Regions from separate parts of the Streptomyces sp. NBC_01384 genome, predicted to be linked through region 2. Evidence: riboswitches for the same ligand, from Rfam matches in the RefSeq annotation. Region 2 holds a riboswitch; the other holds the start of a gene.
What was found. A riboswitch is a leader RNA that binds a small molecule or an ion and turns the genes downstream of it on or off. The one in region 2 is predicted to bind ZMP and ZTP.
Positions count from the first base shown of each region.

Region 1: linked by a shared signal. The riboswitch ahead of OG747_RS02565 (tetrahydrofolate dehydrogenase/cyclohydrolase catalytic domain-containing protein) and the one ahead of OG747_RS17015 (glycine hydroxymethyltransferase) in region 2 are both predicted to bind ZMP and ZTP.

Region 1 covers NZ_CP109559.1:615,199-618,590, forward strand. The annotation lists gene OG747_RS02550 (hypothetical protein) at 42-338, opposite strand; gene OG747_RS02555 (nuclear transport factor 2 family protein) at 511-876, shown strand; gene OG747_RS02560 (MarR family winged helix-turn-helix transcriptional regulator) at 901-1,467, opposite strand; ZMP/ZTP riboswitch at 1,613-1,699, shown strand; partial or broken gene OG747_RS02565 (tetrahydrofolate dehydrogenase/cyclohydrolase catalytic domain-containing protein) at 1,723-2,097, shown strand; gene OG747_RS02570 (polyprenyl synthetase family protein) at 2,232-3,233, opposite strand; partial or broken gene OG747_RS02575 (LuxR C-terminal-related transcriptional regulator) at 3,334-3,392, opposite strand, start outside.
Region 2 covers NZ_CP109559.1:3,754,476-3,757,867, reverse strand. The annotation lists gene OG747_RS17025 (glutathionylspermidine synthase family protein) at 1-349, shown strand, start outside; gene rocD (ornithine--oxo-acid transaminase) at 346-1,563, opposite strand; ZMP/ZTP riboswitch at 1,687-1,774, shown strand; gene OG747_RS17015 (glycine hydroxymethyltransferase) at 1,808-3,253, shown strand; gene OG747_RS17010 (hypothetical protein) at 3,286-3,392, opposite strand, start outside.

The DNA.
Region 1 (3,392 bases), 3.1 Mb from region 2:
GGCAGGAGCGGGGGCGGGGGGCGGGGCGGACCAGCCGTCGGCTAGGCCTGGAGGCCCGGGAGGAGCCCGGTGACGGGGGCGACCAGGTCGGTGACCTGGTGCAACTGGTTGAGGTCGTTGAGGCGGTTGAGCCCGCTCAGCTGGCTGGAGATCCGCGGGATGTCGGCCTGGTGCTCCGCGGGAATGTCGCTCACGGCGAGCGCGTCGAGCTGGCTGATCGGGTTCAGCTTCCCCGCGTCCGGGGCCTCGGCGGCGGCCGCCGAGGCCATCGGCGCGGCGAGGCCCGTGACGCCGACGGCGAGACCAACGGCGGCGACCATACGTCGTGTTGAGATCATGCTTTCAGCAACGGCCCCGGACCGCGCGCGGTCACGGCCGTCCCCCACTCCTCACCCGAGAGGCGCAGCGGACCGGCTGGGCTTGCCGTGGGCCGTGCTGCGGAGGAGTCTCGGAGAGGAAGCCCTTCGCGGTCCGCTCCTTACCGGACCGCGGCCTTCCGAGGAGGTCGACATGGGCACCATGGCAGGCCCCGCCTTCGACACCGAAGCGCTGCGCCGGGGCATAGAAGGACACAATGCGGCGGATCTTCTGTCGCTCTACGCGGACGACGCGGAAATGACCATCGTCGACCGCAACACACAGCCGAGTCATCCGATGATCAAACACGGTCGCCGCGAGATCGCCGAAATGCTCAACGACGTCTACAGCCGGGACATGACCCACAAGCTGGAAGAGTGCGTCGTCCAGGGCGACCACGTCGCGTTCACCGAGTCCTGCCAGTACCCGGACGGCGTGCGGGTACTCGCCAGCTCGATGATCTCACTGCGCGACGGCAAGATCGTCGAGCACACGCTGCTGCAGGCATGGGACGAGTAGGAAGGAACTGGCCGAAGGTCCAGATCACCTCTCGCCTGACCTGGACCTTCTCGGCGAAGGCCGGGATGGGGCGCTCGCGCCCGAACCGGCCTCGGCGGCCACGACCAGTTTCCGCAGCAGGTCTGCGAGCGTCCGCTTCTCTGCTGCGCTCAGTACTGCGAGCAGCGCGTTCTCACCCTTGTCCTCCGACACCGCGTGCTGTTCGAAGGCGGCATATCCGGCCTCGGTGAGCCGTACCTCCACGCGTCGGCGGTCGGCCGAGTCGTGCGTACGGGTGATCAGCCCCGCCTCCTCCAGCGGACCGAGCCGTGCCGACAGGGCGCCGCGGGTCAGGCCGAGCATGTCGGCGAGTTGCGAGGGACTCGCCGCGTACGGCGGGCCCAGTCTGCGCAGCATCAGCAGCACCTTGAACTGCCAGTGCTGGAGCCCGCCGCAGTCGAGGGTGTCCCGGCGGGCCTGGGTCGCGAGCCGGGCCAGGATCGCGAGCCGGACGAAGATCTCCTCCTTGACCGGGTCCATCCAGTCGAGCTCCGTCGACCAGACCGCGACGTGCCGGTCGACGGAGTCCCCTGCCGACGACTGCTCCTTCATGTACACCTCCGGAAATAGTTTTCTCTTGGATGGTTTTTCCGATTACTGCTTTCCTTGCCATGACGAACATCGCAAGCACCCTCCGTACGGTCGTACCGCTCGACGAACTCATCGCCACGTCAAGGGAGTTGAGGAGCCACCCTGGTCGGCGGGCCGTGACTGGCGCTGGGGTGGAGTACCACCGGGGAGCGGCCTGACGAACGGGTCTTTGCCGCGCGCCTGGGCGATTGTGTCAGCGACGCCCAGGAGTAGCTCATGTCCAGGGCCCAGCTCATGGACGGTGCGGGTCTCGCGCGCCGCCTCGTCGAGGAGACCGCCAAGCGCGCGGCCGATCTCACCGCGCGCACGGGGATGGCGCCGTGTCTCGCGACGGTACTGGTCGGCGAGGATCCCGCCTCCGTCACGTACGTCCGGATGAAGCAGAACCGCAGCCGCAAGGCCGGTATCGAGTCGCGGCACGTCGCCCTGCCCGCCGGCACCACGACGGCCGAACTGGTCGACACACTCAAGGCGCTGTCGGGCGACCCGACCGTGCACGGCATCCTGCTGCAGCACCCCGTCGGGCCGCACATCGACGAGCGTGCGGCGTTCGAGGCCATCGCGCCCCAGAAGGACGTCGACGGGGTGACGCTGATGCCGGGTGGCGTCGACCCGATGACCATCGCGGTCCGGCTGGAGCAGACGGTGACCGGGGCCGAGCGTCAACTCAGGCGGCGGGTTCCTCCTCCTCAATGCCGCTCTCGCCCTGACGACGCTCCTTTCGATCAGCCGGCCTTGACCTTCGGGGCGAGGCCGGCATGCAAGAGCATCCTGGACGACTCGTCCACCAGATTCCGCATCACCGACAAGTAGGGTTCACTGCCGCCCAGTTCATCCAGAATACGGAGGGCCTCCTCACGGAACCTGTCGATGTCGTCGTCGTACCGGCCAAGAACGGCGGGCGCGAGAAGTACGTCGACGAGTTCCGCCCGGGCGCCACGAGAATCCCTGGCGGCGGCGTGCAGGCCCGGGAGAAGCTCCCTGGACGGGGCGGCCGACTCCTCAAGCGCGCAGGCCAGGAGATACGTCACCGTGCCGTTCAGGAGGTCCTCGTTGCGGCCGGACAGGATGTCTTCCTGGTCGTTGAACATCTGCCACAGGATGCCGAAGACATTCCCGAACTCGCGCCAGAGCTCCACTCTCTCCTTCGCGGCACCCGCCAATTCCGCGGCCATCACGGTGACCATGCTGAAAGGGGCGCCGGATTTTCCTCGGTAGGCCCTGACCACCGCGTCGCGCGAGGCGGCGCCCACGTCCGCGCGCAGGTCGCTCAGCTGGCCTTCGGTCGCGACGATCCAGCACTTCACGATCTCGGCCGACAGGGCGCCGCGTACCGATTCCGGGACGGCCCCCGACTGCACCATGAGAAGAGGCAGTGGACTCCCACTGACGACCGCGGCCAGCAGCGCCTCCCTCTCACTGAGGCCGCCGGCGATGAAAGCGCACTGCCCATCGGCCAGGTCGTCGAGGTAGCACGCCGAGGTCCACCACAGCTCATGCACGACAGCGAGCGGAACAGCGGGTTCGGGCGCACCCGTCTCCATGGCGTGCACGATCAGCGGCAGCACCGACAGCGGGTACTTGAACTCCCTGCTCCGTACGAGTTCCGCGACCGCGGCCCGCACCGCGTCGGCGTCCGGCGCGAGCCTGTCCAGCGCGGCGTCCATCTCCGCGTCGATATCGGCCGAGAACCGCCGATGAAGATCCACGTACGACATGGCATGCATGTGCCGCCCCCCATCACCACGATTGAATCGATCACCGATTCGATCACTGCGGACGGAAGGCAGCCAGAGCATCTTTCAGCCGTGGCCGGTTCCATGCCCCCTAGCCTCCTGGCTGCACCAGTCCATGGCCGAAGGCGAACACCACCGCGTGGACGCGGT
Region 2 (3,392 bases):
CGCCGTCCTCTGGGAGCTGTACCCGGACCACCCCAACCTCCTCCCCGCCTACCTCGACGGCCCCCGGGAGCTGGCCACGGACAAGGGGTACGTCGCCAAGCCCCTCCTCGGCCGCGAGGGCGCCGGGGTGACGGTGCACGAACCGGCAACCGGGACCGCCGCCCCCGTCCTACGCGACGACGAACCCTGCTGCTACCAGGAGCTGGCCCCGCTGCCCGCCTTCGACGGCAACCACGTCGTCCTCGGCGCCTGGGTCGTGGACGGCGAGTCGGCGGGCCTCGGCATCCGCGAGTCCTCCGGTCTGATCACCGACGAGTACGCCCGCTTCCTGCCCCACGTGATCCTCTAGCCGCCCCCTACGGCGCCCAGCACGGCGCGCAGCTGAGCCAGCCCCCAGTCCAAGTCCTCCTTGCTGATGACCAGGGGCGGGGCGATCCGGACCGTCACCCCGTGGGTGTCCTTGACCAGGACGCCCCGGTCCATCAGCTGCTCGGAGATCTCGCGTCCCGTGCCGTACTCCGGCGCGATGTCGACGCCCGCCCACAGCCCCCGCCCGCGCACCGCCGTGACATGCCCGGTGCCCGCCAGCAGCCCCAGCTCCTGGTGCAGATGCTCACCCAGTTCCGCCGCGCGCCCCTGGTACTCGCCCGACCGCAGCATCGCGATCACCTCAAGCGCCACCGCACAGGCCAGCGGATTCCCGCCGAACGTCGACCCGTGCTCCCCGGGCCGGAACACCCCGAGCACCTCCCCGCTCGACACCACCGCCGACACCGGCACGACCCCGCCCCCGAGCGCCTTGCCCAGCACGTACATGTCCGGCACCACGCCCTCGTGCTCGCACGCGAAGGTACGGCCCGTGCGCCCCAGCCCGGACTGGATCTCGTCCGCGATGAACAGGACGTTCCGCTCCCGTGTCAGCTTCCGCACCCCGGGGAGGTAACCGTGCGGCGGCACCAGTACCCCCGCCTCGCCCTGAATCGGCTCCAGCAGCACGGCGACCGTGTTCTCGGAGAGCGCCGCCCGCATCGCGGTCAGGTCCCCGTACGGCACGATCTCGAACCCCGGCGTGTACGGCCCGAAGTCCGCCCGCGCCTCCGGGTCCGTGGAGAAGCTGATGATCGTCGTCGTACGGCCGTGGAAGTTGTTGCCCGCGACCACAATCTTCGCCATCTCCGCGGGCACGCCCTTGACCCGGTACCCCCACTTCCGGGCCGTCTTCACCGCGGTCTCCACCGCCTCCGCGCCTGTGTTCATCGGCAGCACCATCTCCATGCCGCACAGCTCCGCCAGCTCCGCGCAGAAGTCGGCGAACCGGTCGTGGTGGAACGCCCGCGACGTCAGCGTCACCCGTTCCAGCTGCGCCTTGGCCGCGTCGATCAGCCGTCTGTTGCCGTGTCCGAAGTTCAGCGCCGAGTAGCCGGCCAGCAGGTCGAGGTAGCGGCGGCCCTCGACATCCGTCATCCAGGCCCCGTCCGCCGTCGCCACGACGACCGGCAGCGGGTGGTAGTTGTGCGCGCTGTGCGCGTCGGCCGAGGCGATCAGCCGTTCGGTGGTGGTCACGGAATCTCCGTTTCCTACGGCACAGGGGTCCCTACAGCTTTCCCTGCACAGCCCTCACTCCTATCGTCTCGCTCGCATGGTGGACCGAGGAACCCCGCGATCCGGCGCGCCCGGTAGGCTGACCGGCGGGGCCGTGACTGGCGCGCTGGGATGGGACCGACCATCGGGGAGCGGCCCTGTGAACCGAGTGCCGTGCGCCTGGGCCGACCCGTGAACGCTGAACGCCACGTCCGGAGGCCGTCACATGCCTGAGCCCCTCTCCACCGAGTCCACCGCCTTCCGCAGCGCCCTCGACGTGATCCGGGCCGTGGAGCCCCGCGTCGCCGACGCCATCGGCCAGGAGCTCGCCGACCAGCGCGACATGCTCAAGCTGATCGCGTCCGAGAACTACGCCTCCCCGGCCACCCTGCTGGCCATGGGCAACTGGTTCAGCGACAAGTACGCCGAGGGCACCGTCGGCCGCCGCTTCTACGCCGGCTGCCGCAACGTCGACACCGTCGAGGCCCTCGCCGCCGAGCACGCCCGCGAGCTCTTCGGCGCCGAGCACGCCTACGCCCAGCCGCACTCCGGCATCGACGCCAACCTGGTCGCCTTCTGGGCCGTCCTCGCCCAGCGCGTCGAGGCCCCGGCCCTCGCGAAGGCCGGTGTCCGCAACGTCAACGACCTCTCCGAGGCCGACTGGGCCGAGCTGCGCCAGGCCTTCGGCAACCAGCGCATGCTCGGCATGTCCCTGGACGCCGGCGGCCACCTCACCCACGGCTTCCGCCCGAACATCTCAGGAAAGATGTTCGATCAGCGCTCCTACGGCACCGACCCCGCCACCGGCCTCATCGACTACGAGGCGCTGCGGGCGTCGGCCCGTGACTTCAAGCCGCTGATCATCGTCGCCGGCTACTCCGCCTACCCCCGCCTGGTGAACTTCCGCATCATGCGGGAGATCGCCGACGAGGTCGGCGCGACGCTCATGGTCGACATGGCGCACTTCGCCGGGCTGGTCGCCGGCAAGGTCCTCACCGGCGACTTCGACCCCATCCCGCACGCCCAGATCGTCACCACGACCACCCACAAGTCGCTGCGCGGCCCGCGTGGCGGCATGGTCCTGTGCGACGAGACCCTCGCCGAGCAGGTCGACCGCGGCTGCCCGATGGTCCTCGGCGGCCCGCTCCCGCACGTCATGGCCGCCAAGGCCGTCGCGTTGGCCGAGGCCCGCCGCCCCGAGTTCCGCGACTACGCCCAGGCCGTCGTCGACAACGCCCGCGCCCTCGCCGAGGGCCTGATGCGCCGCGGCGCCACCCTGGTCACCGGCGGCACGGACAACCACCTCAACCTGATCGACGTCGCCTCCTCCTACGGCCTCACCGGCCGCCAGGCCGAGTCCGCGCTGCTCGACTCGGGCATCGTCACCAACCGCAACGCCATCCCCGCCGACCCGAACGGCGCCTGGTACACCTCCGGCATCCGCATCGGCACCCCCGCGCTGACCACCCGTGGCCTGGGTACGACCGAGATGGACGAGATCGCCGGTCTGATCGACCGCGTCCTGACCGCCGCCGAGCCCGGCACCACCGCCAAGGGCGCCCCGTCCAAGGCCCAGCACGTCCTGGACCCGAAGATCTCCGACGAGATCGCCCACCGCGCCACCGACCTGCTGACGCCCTTCCCGCTCTACCCGGAGATCGACCTCGGCTGACGCCCCCGGGCCGGCCCGGTCGGCCGGCCGGCCTACAGGTCGATCAGCTCCTGTCGTGGTTCCCGCGGCGGTCCGGCAGCATCACGCCGGGCCGCCGCGCGGCGCATCAGGAGCGTGCCGCCGACGCCGAGGACCAGCC